DNA from 4 places in the Acidovorax sp. ACV01 genome. Region 2 is predicted to be linked to each of the others. Evidence: predicted binding sites of a transcription regulator. Region 2 holds the regulator's gene; each other region holds the start of a gene.
The links. Region 2 encodes sigma-54, which starts transcription at its own class of promoters, with help from an activator protein. Its sites were predicted from a motif close to TGGCANGNAANCTGCTTT; they were not measured.
Positions count from the first base shown of each region.

Region 1 (3,058 bases), on a different contig from region 2:
GAACACCTTCACGGTCTCGGTCATCGTCTGGGCTTGGCCGTTCAGCTCCATCGCAGACGCTGCGTTTTCCTCCACCAGCGCGGCGTTCTGCTGGGTGATGGTGTCCAGTTGCGCCACGGCGGCGTTGACCTGCGAGATACCGCTGAGCTGTTCGTCGGACGCACTGTGGATCTCGCCGATCAGCGTGTTCACGCGGCGCACCAGCTCCAGTGACTCGGTCATGGTCTTTTGGGCCGCGTCGGTCTTTTGGTGCCCTTCGCTCACCTTGGCGGCCGAGTCGTCGATGAGCTGGCGGATTTCCTTGGCGGCCGACAACGTGCGGTGCGACAGGCTGCGCACTTCAGACGCCACCACCGCAAAACCCCGGCCCTGCTCGCCGGCGCGCGCGGCCTCCACCGCAGCGTTGAGCGCGAGGATGTTGGTCTGGAACGCGATGGAGTCGATGAGCTGCGTGATCTCGCTGATGCGCCCGGACGCGGCCTGGATCTGCTTCATGGTGCTGGCCACGCCGTCCACGGCCTCGCTGCTGCGCTCGGCCACCTGGGTGGCCTGGGTGGCCAGCACCGTGGCCTGGCGCGCCGATTCAGCTGTCTGCTTGACGGTGCCAGTGATTTGCTCCATCGACGCCGCGGTCTGCTCCAGGTTGCTGGCCTGCGCCTCCGTGCGCGATGAGAGGTCCTGGTTGCCTTGCGCGATCTCGCGCGTGGAGACCTGCATGTGCTCACTCTCCTGGCGCGCGTCCCGCACGATGGACAACAGGTTCACGTTGAGCTGGGCCAGCGCTTTTTGCAGCTGGCCCACGGTGTCGTTGCGGGACGCCGCGATCTTCTGGGTGAGGTCACCCGCCGCCATGCGGTTGGCCCAGCGCAGCATCTGCAGCAGCGGCGCCACGGTGGCGCGGTGCAGGTACACGGCCATGCCCAGGGCCAGCAGCACCACACCCAGCCAGGCAGCCCCGCCCGCCAGGGTCATCGTGTGCCCGCCCAGCAGCGCTGCGCACCAGGACGCGACCACCAGCAGCAGTGTGCACAGCATGATCTTGCCCAGGGGCCCCGGTTGCAGCGCCCGGGCGATGCGGCCCGGCAGGCTGCGGGTGATCACCTGCCCTTCGCGCAGGGTGTGCACCAGGGTTCCGGCCTATTTTTCAGCCTGCATCTGGCGGTAGAGCTGCTCAGCGGCCTGGACCTGCTCGCGGGTGGCTTCGGTGCGCACCGACATGAAACCCGTGGGCTGGTCTCCCTGCATGAGCGGCGTGACGTTGGCCATCACCCAATAAAAGCTTCCATCCTTGCGCCGGTTCTTGACGGGGGCCGACCAGGGGTTGCCGCTGGCAATGGTTTCCCACATGTCCCGGAACGCTTCTTCGGGCATGTCGGGGTGGCGGATCATGTTGTGGGGTTGCCCCAGAAGCTCCTGTTTTTCGTACCTGCTGACCTCGATGAACATCGGGTTGCAGTACAGGATGCGGCCCTTGAGATCGGTGGTGGACACCAGGGTCTGGCCTTTGGGAAACGCATATTCCTGCGTGCTGACCGGAAGATTGACGCGCATGGAGAACCCTTTCGTGGAGGTGCCTTGCGCTCGCCCGGAGCACGCGGCCATTCAACTAAAAAAGCCGTTGCCATGCTAGGCCCAGGATTGGCAATAGGGAAACACTGAATGCGCATGGCGGACGCGCCCGCCACACATCACCAACATGGTGCACCGCACCAATACCATGCCCATCCTCCACGCAGCCACGCACCATTCCAGGGGCTTGTCCGCCAATTACTATGATTTGTATAGCAAATAATCGATAACAGATAAGCGCAAGGGCCCGTTTCCTTTCCAAAATCCATACCCACAGGCGCTGGCATAACCATTGCTTGATCACCTGCGCAGCCAACGCAGGCTGCGTGACAGCCCGGTGCAACGGCGGATTGGGCGAACAAGACGTTGGCGTCTTCATGGGGTGTGCTGGGGCTGGCAAACAACCAAGCCCGCAGAGCCCGTGTTGGCGTCTTTTTGTTTTCTGCCCGGCTGCGGGTGTGCTGGCAACAGCACAGCAGCCTCTTTGCGCAAGATCGCCATGCTTCAATTTCGAGAATTTCTCAAGTCAGGCCACGCCCCCACGCTGTGGTCGTCGTTCCTCTATTTCGGCTTCTCGTGCGCAATCTGGGTGATCAACGGCGCGATGGCACCTTTCATCCGCGAGGCCTTCCAGCTCACGCCGACGCAGATGGGCATGATGCTGTCCATCCCCATCTTTGCGGGTGCGCTCATGCGTTTTCCGCTGGGCATCCTGGCGCAGTACATCGGCCGCAAGAACGCCACGCTGGTCGAGATGGCGGGCATCTTCCTGGCCATGGGCTACGGTTTCCTGTTCGTGCACACCTACAACGACCTGCTGGCCATGGGCATTCTGCTGGGCGTGGCGGGAGCCAGCTTTGGTGTGGCGCTGTCGCTGGGCTCGGGCTCGTTTCCGCCGCGCTACAAGGGCCTGGCCATGGGCATCGTGGGTGCCGGCAACGTGGGTACGGCGGTGGCCGCCCTGCTGGCGCCCGCGCTGGCGCAAAAGTTCGGTTGGCAGGCCGTGTATGGTTTTGCCGCCGTGAGCGTGGCCATCCCCGCGCTGGTGATGGCCATCTACGCCAAAGAGCCTCCAGACCTTGCGGCCCACAGCAGCTTTCGTGAACACATTGCCTGCCTGTTCGAAAAGGACGGCTGGGCCTTCAGCCTGATCTACGCCGTGACGTTTGGCGGCTTCATCGGCCTCACCGCCTTTTTGCCCAGCTATTTCTACGACCAGTTCAGCGTGAGCAAGGTGCAGGCAGGCCAGCTCACGATGATGGCGGCCTTTCTGGGCGCGGCCTTGCGCGTGTTTGGCGGCTGGCTGTCGGACCACTGGGGCGGCGTCAACACACTGACGGGTGTGCTCGCCATCACGGCCGTGAGCATGGTGCTGTGCGGCCTGGCAGAGAACTCACTGCCCATCACCATGCTGCTGTTCCTGGTGTGTTTTGCAGCGCTGGGCGCTGGCAACGGCGCACTGTTCCAGCTGGTGCCGTTGCGCTGGCCA
Region 1 is NZ_JACUZT010000014.1:24,844-27,901, reverse strand. It holds partial or broken gene IB243_RS26185 (methyl-accepting chemotaxis protein) at 1-1,551, opposite strand, end outside; gene IB243_RS26180 (nitrate/nitrite transporter) at 2,069-3,058, shown strand, end outside.
Region 1: IB243_RS26180 (nitrate/nitrite transporter) is a predicted target of sigma-54. The motif match lies at 1,851-1,868, and genes of this name have one in related genera.

Region 2 (3,058 bases):
GATCTGTGCGGCCTCGATGGCGATGGTGCCACTGCCGCAGCAGGGGTCATACAGCGGTTGGGGGTTGTCACCGTGCGGGTCCCAGCCGCTGGCAGCGATCATGGCGGCGGCCAGGGTCTCCTTCAGCGGGGCGTCGCCCTTGTCCTCGCGCCAGCCACGCTTGAACAGCGGCTCGCCAGAGGTGTCGATGTAGATGGTGGCCTCTTCCGTGGTCAGGTGCAGGTGGATGCGCACGTCGGGCCACTGGGTGTTCACATCGGGGCGCACGCCGCTTTTGGCGCGAAAGCGGTCGGCCACGGCGTCCTTGACCTTGAGGCCCGCGAAGTTGAGGCTCTGCAGCGGGCTGTGCTGGGCGGTCACCTCGACCTTGAAGGTCTGGCGCGTGGTGAACCAGATTTCCCAGGCCACGTCGCTGGCGGCGGCATACAGGTCGTTTTCAGAACGGTAGGGGCGGTGCGCCAGCTGCACCAGCACGCGCTGGGCCAGGCGGCTGTGCAGGTTGAGCAGCAGCGCCTCGCGCCAGGACGCGCGCAGCAGCACGCCGCCACGGCCGACCAGCAGGTCTTGCCCCGTGAGGCCGGTGATGCCATGCACCTCGTCGGCCAGAAAGCCCTCCACACCGGCGGCGCAAGGGAGAAAAAGTTGGAGTTGATTCATGACGTTGGTGAGGATACGCGCTCGGAAAGTGCGTGTGAATCCGGCGTGCCCGCACGGGCCAGCAGCAACTGGCGGATGGAGTCCGGGATCGGCGCCACCTTGCGGTCGGCCTTGCCGATGAAAACGATGCCGATCTTGCCGCGCGCCACCTCGCGGCCCGAGGTCTTCTCGGTCATGCAAAAGACCAGGTCAAACCCATAGCGGTTGAAATCGGCAGGCGCCATATCCACGCGCATGGTCTCGCCGTGGAAGCCCTCGGACTTGTACTGCGCCACGATGTCGCCGACCACGATGGACAGGCCACCCACATCGGCCTCGGGGTAGCCCAGCGACTGGAAGAAGCGCACACGCGCTTCGGACACGAGGCTCAGCAGCTGCGCGTTGTCCAGGTGCCCGCCCTGGTTGACGTGGCTGATGTAGATCTGCATTTCGGTGGTGAATCCGAAGTGCGGGGGAAGGTCGAAGACGATGCGGGCCATGGCGGGGCGGCGGGTAGTAAAAAGACAATTGAACGGAAACACACAACCGGGCGCACACCCCTGCGTGCCCCTCTGCGAGTGGACCTACAGCGCCTTGCGCAGGTTGGCCGGCGCTATCTTGAGCGCCTCGCGGTACTTGGCTACGGTGCGGCGTGCGCATTCGATGCCCTGCTCCTTGAGCATCTCGGCGATCTGGCTGTCGGACAGCGGCTTGGCGGGGCTTTCTGCGGCCACAAACTGCTTGATGAGCGCGCGCACGGCGGTGCTGGATGCGTTGCCGCCGGTCTCGGTGCCCAGGCCCGAGCCAAAGAAGTACTTCAGCTCATACGTGCCAATCGGCGTGGCCATGTATTTGGCGGTGGTCACGCGGCTGATGGTGGATTCGTGCAGGCCCAGTTCGTCGGCAATGTCGCGCAGCACCAGTGGGCGCATGGCCAGCTCGCCGTGGGTGAAGAAGCTTTTTTGGCGCTCCACGATGGCGCGCGAGACGCGCAGGATGGTGTCAAAGCGCTGCTGGATGTTCTTGATGAACCAGCGCGCCTCCTGCAGGCGCTGCTGCATGCCCTGGTGGCCCTCGCCGCCCTTGTGGCCGCGCAGGGCACCGGCATAGATGTCGTGCACGCGCAGGCGGGGCATCACGTCGGGGTTGAGCGCGACGATGAAGTTGTGCTGGCCGTCACGGCCGTTGGCGCGTCCGGCTTTGCGCACGATGACGTCGGGCACGATGATGTTGCGCTCTACATCGGCAAAACGGCGGCCGGGGCGCGGCTCCAGCCGGGCAATGAGGGCCATGGCGGCGCGGGTGCGTTCCTCGCCGTCGCCACACAGCTGCGTCAGGCGGCGGATGTCGCGGCGGGCCAGCATCTCCAGCGGCTGCTGGCACACGCGCAGTGCGGTCTGCACGGTGTCGGGGTCGATCTCACTGTCTTCGTCCGCAGCCAGGGCCTTGAGCTGCAAGGTCAGGCATTCGGCCAGGCCGCGCGCGCCCACGCCGACGGGCTCCAGGCTCTGTAGCAGGCGCTGGGCGACGGTGAAGCGGTGCACCAGTTCCTCGATCTGCTCCAGGTCGTCGGGGCCGGCCAGGCCGATGGCCAGCTCTTCAAGCGGTTCTTCGAGGTAGCCGTCGTCGTTGAGCGATTCGATGAGAAAGCGCAGCGCGGCGCGGTCGATCTCAGACAAGCGCAGCGCCAGCGCCTGGCGGTGCAAAAAGGCGGTCAGCGATTCGTGCGAGCGGGCCAGTTCGGTTGCATCGGCCTCGTCGCCTTCGGAGTCGTTGCGGTTGCGGGCAGGCGCATCGCCGCCCCACTCGGCGTCGTTGGGCGCCATCTCTACCGTGCCGTCACCGCTCCAGTCGGGTTCGTCGGCACCCGCACTCGGCGTTTCAGCATCATTTTGGCCCTCAGCGCTTGTATTGCTTGCGCTGGTAGCTCCTGAAAAAATAGCATCATCGGCGCTGTACTCATCGGGCTGCGCGGGCGTGTCGGCGGCTTCGAGGCCAAACTCCTCGCGCGGAGCTTCGTCGGCATTGCGTTCGAGGAACGGGTTTTCGTCGAGCATCTGCTCGACTTCCTGCGAGAGTTCGAGCGTGGACAACTGCAGCAGCCGAATGGACTGCTGAAGCTGGGGGGTCAGTGCAAGATGCTGCGAGACGCGCAGCGAGAGTCCAGGCTTCATCACATGCGGAAATGTTCGCCCAGGTACACCCGGCGCACTTCGGCGTTGTCCACGATCTCGGACGGCGTGCCCTGGGCCAGCACTCGGCCATCGCTGATGATGAAGGCGTGGTCGCAGATGCCCAGCGTTTCCCGCACGTTGTGGTCGGTGATGAGCACACCGATGCCGCGCGCCTTCAGGAAGCCGATGATGCGCTGGATCTCGATCACGGCGATGGGGTCGATGCCCGCAAAGGGCTCGTCCAGCAG
Region 2 is NZ_JACUZT010000008.1:261,690-264,747, forward strand. It holds gene IB243_RS22150 (class I SAM-dependent RNA methyltransferase) at 1-657, opposite strand, end outside; gene IB243_RS22155 (thioesterase family protein) at 654-1,136, opposite strand; gene IB243_RS22160 (RNA polymerase factor sigma-54) at 1,221-2,810, opposite strand; gene lptB (LPS export ABC transporter ATP-binding protein) at 2,810-3,058, opposite strand, start outside.

Region 3 (3,058 bases), on a different contig from region 2:
CGGGCTTCGTGGTGTTGCCTTCCTTGAAGCCGCGTTCTTCCATCATGTGTTTGAGGTCGCGCAGCATCTCGGGGCTGCCGCAGATCATCACGCGGTCTTCCTCCGGGTTGAGTGCGGGCAGGCCGAGGTCGCGCGCCATCTGGCCGTTTTCGATCACCGTGGTCACACGGCCCTGGTGCTTGAACGCTTCGCGCGTCACCGTGGGGTAGTACTTGAGCTGCTTGGAGACGATCTCGCCCAGGAACTCGTGCTGCGGCAGTTCCTGCGTGATGTAGTCGTGGTAAGCCAGTTCCTTCACTTCACGCACGCCGTGCACCAGGATGACTTCCTCGAACTTCTCGTAGGTCTCCGGGTCGCGGATCAGGCTCAGGAAAGGAGCCACCCCAGTGCCGGTGGACAGCATGTACAGGCGCTTGGCGGGCAGCAGGTAGTCGATCAGCAGGGTGCCGGTGGGCTTCTTGCCCACCACGATGGTGTCGCCCACCTTGATGTGCTGCAGGCGCGAGGTCAGCGGGCCGTCGGGCACCTTGATGGAGAGGAACTCCAGGTGCTCTTCGTAGTTGGGGCTCACGATGCTGTAGGCGCGCAGCAAGGGTTTGCCGTTCTCGCCGCGCAGGCCGATCATCGTGAAATGCCCATTGGAAAAGCGCAGGGCGGTGTCGCGGGTGGTGGTGAAGGAGAAAAGGCGGTCCGTCCAGTGGTGGACCGTCAGGACGCGTTCTTCAAGAAAGGCGCTCATGGTGATTTAGATGGATAAGTTGGAAGCAAATAAGAAAACTGGCTGAAGTACAGGCCCTGGAGCACACTAAAGCGCGATGTCCAGGCCGGAAAGCTTGTGGCTCACAACCCTCCATTGTTCCGCATCTGGGAGGGGAGGCTTTCTTTTGGTGATTGTGGGCAGGCCAGGCGCAAGCTTTTTGTTGAATTCAAGGAAAGATTCAAACTCGGCGGGAAGGTCCGTATCGGCGTAAATGGCGTTGGCCGGGCATTCAGGAATACACACGGCGCAGTCGATGCATTCATCGGGGTCGATGACCAGAAACTCCCGTCCCTCCTTGAAGCAGTCCACCGGGCAGACATCGACGCAGTCGGTGTACTTGCACCGAATACAGGCGTCAGTGACAACGTGCGTCATTTTGGGGCTCCTTGTGCACCATTTTTGGGGGCGCAAAAACACCATTGCGGACCATGAACGATTGCGCTACATTCGCGATAAATGTAGTGAACACAACATTTAAGTTAAGTGAATGCTACACAAAATGCAATGAGCGTACAAGCACTTGCAACAATGCAATGAATAGGCCGCCACGATGACTGAACACACCAAGACCGATGGTCTACCGGGCATGGATGCGCCAGAACTGCCGCAGGTGCTTGAGCGCGCCCGGCCTCGCAATGAGCGCATGAATGCCGCCAAGGTCGAGTGCAATGCGTGCCCGGTGCTGTGCCAGATTTCCGAAGGCCGTGCAGGTGCATGTGATCGTTATGCCAACCATGCCGGCGTGCTGGTGCGGCTAGACCCTGTGGTGCTGCTGCGCAAGACCCTGGAGGCATGCGAGGCCACACTGGTGCCGTTTGCGGGCCGTGTGGGGGCGAGCGATGCGCAGGAGGGTGCCGAGGCGGAACCGACGGTCGCGCCGCAGCCTTGGTCTGGCGATCTGCTGCTGTCGGAAGAGGTGTTCGTCACAGGCGTGGGTTCGTCCACCACCTATCCTGACTACAAACCGGCGCCGTTCATTGTCGGCTCCCAAACCGACGGCGTGGACATGGTGACCGTAGTCACCGAAGGCATCTTCAGCTACTGCAGCTTCAAGGTGAAGATCGACACCGACCGCTTCCTTGGCTCCGAGCAGGCCAATGTGCGCTGCAAAGGCGAGGTGGTGGGCCACGTGACCACGGCGGAGTATGGCTCGCAGATGCTGTCGCTGGGCGGCGTGCACCACCTCACGGGCGGCACCAAGAAGGAAGGCCGCGTCGCAGCCGAGATGATGCAATTGCTCGGCAACAAGCAGGCTGTGGAGTTCACCATCGACGGTGGCTCCCAACTGGTGATCCAGGCGGGGCGCGCACCCATCGTCAATGGTGTGGCAGAGCAGCGCATGCGCGTGGGCTGTGGCTCCGCCGCCATCGGCATCTTTGCGCGCCAGTTCTATGGCCACGCCGACGAGGTGGTGGTGGTCGACGACCACATCACGGGTGTGTTGACCGAACACCAGGCCGGTCGTTGCCTGGACATGAAGTCCTCGGGCATCCAGATGCGCGGGCGCAAGTCCACGCCGGGCCGTTACTTTCAGGTGGCCAACCCCGGCACAGGCTGGGGCGGCACCGACATCGCCGACCCGCTGTCGATCATCGAGGGCTGGGACGAATCTATCGCCTGGCCCGGGTTGCGCCTTTTGATGACGTCCACCACGGGTGAGCATGCAAGCTGGTATGTGCTCGACGACACTCTGGTCCCGGTGGAGGCGGAGATGCCCGCCGAAATCCGCCGCATTGTGGACCGCATCGGCGAGAACTGCGAGCCCTCGCTGGCCTCCGTGTTGTTCCTCGGCGGCGCAGGCGGCAGCCTCCGCGCGGGGGTCACCGAAAACCCGGTGCTGCTCACGCGTGCCATCAAGAATGCGCTGGTCAACGTGACCTGCGGCGGCGCACCGGCCTATGTGTGGCCAGGGGGCGGCATCACGGTGATGGCCGATGTGCTGCGCATGCCCGACAACAGCTTTGGCACTGTGCCCACGCCCGCCATCGTCGCACCCATCGAGTTCAGCATGCGCCGCGCGGACTACGAAGCGCTGGGCGGGCATACCGACCAGATCCGAAGCTTGCGCGAGGTGTTGGAGCGTGGTGCCTGGCACAACGACGGAGCACCGCAGGCGCGCGTGTGGCAGACCTTGCCCGCCGCCAATCCGTGGCCGTTGGGTCGTCCGCCCTTGCTAGGCTGAGTGGGTACACGCCGTGAACGCTTGTCGCAAGCTCCTGCCCGATGGCCGCTGGCATTTCCAGCATGGGCCGATGGACCTCATCCTCCAGGCTGAAGGGGGACGCGACGCCGTGGCGC
Region 3 is NZ_JACUZT010000003.1:148,800-151,857, reverse strand. It holds gene IB243_RS09420 (ferredoxin--NADP reductase) at 1-739, opposite strand, end outside; gene fdxA (ferredoxin FdxA) at 806-1,135, opposite strand; gene IB243_RS09410 (6-hydroxynicotinate reductase) at 1,311-2,942, shown strand; gene IB243_RS09405 (UPF0280 family protein) at 2,956-3,058, shown strand, end outside.
Region 3: IB243_RS09410 (6-hydroxynicotinate reductase) is a predicted target of sigma-54. The motif match lies at 1,249-1,266, and genes of this name have one in related genera.

Region 4 (3,058 bases), on a different contig from region 2:
CAGAAGTCATGGCCCTGCGCGACGTTGCCGACAAGGGACTTGATGCGAGAGGAGCAACGGCCTATGTGACATTGGAGCCGTGCTCCCACCACGGGCGAACCGGCCCCTGTTGCGATGCACTGATTCAGGCGGGGATCGCCAAAGTGGTTGCCTCCATTGCCGACCCCAATCCGCTGGTGGCGGGGCATGGTTTTGATCGGCTGCGTGCAGCAGGCGTGGAGATCGTGGTCGGCCCGGGGGCTGAAGAATCCCGAGAACTCAACATTGGTTTTTTCAGCCGCATGATCCGGGGTACGCCCTGGGTTCGGCTGAAAGTTGCAAGCTCTCTGGACGGCACCACCGCCCTCAACAATGGCGCCAGCCAGTGGATTACGTCTCGTGCGGCACGGGCAGATGGACATGCGTGGAGGGCCAGGGCGTGCGCTATCTTGACGGGCATCGGCACCGTGTTGGATGACAACCCTCGGCTTGACGTCCGCGAAGTGCCTACGCCACGCCAGCCCCATGTGGTGGTGGTGGACAGCCAGCTGCAGCTGCCCACGGATGCCAATCTTTTGATGGATGGGCGTGACTGCTTGGTCTACACGGCCTCCGCAAACGAAGCCAAGAAGGCGGCCTTGCAAGCCCGTGGGGCAACCGTGATCCATTTGCCCAATGCGAACGGCAAAGTCGATCTTTCGGCAATGCTCTGGGACCTTGGCACAAGGGGCATCAACGAGCTGCATGTAGAGGCCGGGCACAAGCTCAATGGCTCTCTGGTCCGAGAAGGTCTGGTTGATGAGCTGTTGCTGTACCTGGCACCACGGCTTTTGGGTACGGGGCGTGGCATTGCAGACTTTGGCCCACTGACAGCCTTGGCCGATGGCCTGGCGCTGGAATTCAAATCCGTAGACACCCTGGGGGCGGATCTGCGCATTGTGGCCCGCGTGCAGGGGCGCGATAGCTTCTAGAGTTCCGATAGAGCCCTACCTACCAATCACCGCCTGTGGATGGACTGGTGAGTCGGGGTTGGCGCTAGTCAAAAGATGGCAATGGTCTGGCGTCACAGCCTCACTGGGCGCGTTCAAAAAGAACCTACGCCCCTCTTGCACTATCTCCTTTCACCGATTCAGCATGCGCGGCCATGCAGCGACCGAGCAATTCCACACCACGCAGTTTGGGTTGGTTTCGCACTGGGGGACAGAGATAGAAAGAGAAAGATCCGCTCAATAGCTATTATTTTTATAGCAATAAAATTTTACCCACTAAGCGCTAGAGCCCTGTTTATTTCAGAACTGGAGTTTGCAGCAAGGCCCCCTGCGTCCTTCGTCCCACCACACGCGGATTGCACGCTCCCACACCAGGCAATTGGCGAGCCCATACCCAGTGCGCGCCAATGCGCCCCACATTTCGCCCCACCACACCAAAACGGTGCAAAACAACGCACCATCGTCTGGCGCGATTTTTGCTTCAATTTGGTGCAAATCTGGTGAACAGGCTCAAAACGCACCAGAACAGATCAACCAATCGCGCGAGGATGTTATGGAAGCACTCAAACAGGGCACAGATGCCCTGTTCATTCTTCTGGGGGCCATCATGGTGCTGGCCATGCATGCAGGGTTTGCCTTTCTGGAACTGGGCACGGTTCGCAAAAAGAACCAGGTGAATGCGCTGGTCAAGATCCTGGTGGATTTCTCGGTGTCCACCGTGGTGTATTTCTTGGTCGGCTACAGCGTGGCGTACGGCACGCACTTCTTCGTGGGTGCGGAATCGCTGACGCAGCAAAACGGTTATGCGCTGGTCAAGTTCTTCTTCTTGCTCACCTTTGCGGCAGCCATTCCGGCGATTGTGTCGGGCGGGATCGCGGAGCGGGCCAAGTTCTGGCCCCAGTTGATAGCCACGGCGGTCATTGTGGGGTTTGTGTATCCGTTCTTTGAAGGCATTGCCTGGAACCAGCACTTTGGAGTGCAGGCCTGGATCAAGGGACTGACGGGCGAAGAGTTCCACGACTTTGCGGGCTCCATCGTCGTGCATGCCATGGGCGGGTGGATCGCCCTGCCCGCCGTGATCCTGCTGGGCTCGCGCGCCAACCGCTACCGCAAGGACGGTGCGATCTCTGCACACCCGCCGTCCAACATCCCCTTCCTCGCGCTGGGCGCCTGGGTGCTGGTGGTGGGCTGGTTTGGGTTCAATGTGATGAGCGCACAGACCGTGGACAAGCTCTCCGGCCTGGTAGCCGTCAATTCGTTGATGGCCATGGTGGGCGGCACGCTGGCTGCCTTGGTGTTGGGCAAGAACGATCCAGGCTTTGTGCACAACGGCCCGTTGGCCGGGCTGGTGGCCGTGTGCGCGGGCTCTGACCTGATGCACCCGCTGGGCGCACTGGTGGTAGGCGCCGTAGCGGGGGCCATCTTTGTGGTGATGTTCACGCTCACGCAGAACCGCTGGAAGATCGATGATGTGCTCGGCGTGTGGCCGCTGCATGGCCTTTGTGGCACGTGGGGTGGGCTGGCTGCAGGCATTTTCGGCAGCAAGGCGTTGGGCGGGCTGGGTGGTGTGAGCCTCTCGGCCCAGCTGATCGGCACCACCCTGGGCGTGGCCTGGGCGCTGGTGGGGGGCTTTGTGGTGTACGGCATCCTCAAGAGCACGGTGGGCCTTCGGCTCACGCAGGAAGAGGAATTTGACGGGGCCGACCTGTCGATCCATAAGATCAGCGCCACACCAGACCGCGAAGTGAGCTGGTAAACGCAGCGCCGGAAAGCCGGAGCGCCGAAAGCGCACACCCGGCCTGGCCCGGCCACGATGGCGATGGTGTTGGCGCCACGTCTGACAAGCGCGGCCACCGCCGCACGGTCACAATCGCGCCATGCTTGCATTGCCCCCTGCCCTCGCCGCTCCTGCATTTCCAGGCACCACCGCGCGCCGTGGCTGGCTGGCAATCATGGTCCTCTGCCTTGGGGTGACCATCAGCGGCTGCGCAGGCCTGCCCAAAGACGTGGACCGGCCGGTGTCGAGTGCATGGGACTCCCCCGCAGGCACGGCCCTGGGCCAACTGGTAGAAGAGCGCCGGGCATCGGTG
Region 4 is NZ_JACUZT010000002.1:669,555-672,612, reverse strand. It holds gene ribD (bifunctional diaminohydroxyphosphoribosylaminopyrimidine deaminase/5-amino-6-(5-phosphoribosylamino)uracil reductase RibD) at 1-950, shown strand, start outside; gene IB243_RS07605 (ammonium transporter) at 1,522-2,724, shown strand; gene IB243_RS07600 (phospholipase D family protein) at 2,846-3,058, shown strand, end outside.
Region 4: IB243_RS07605 (ammonium transporter) is a predicted target of sigma-54. The motif match lies at 1,434-1,451, and genes of this name have one in related genera.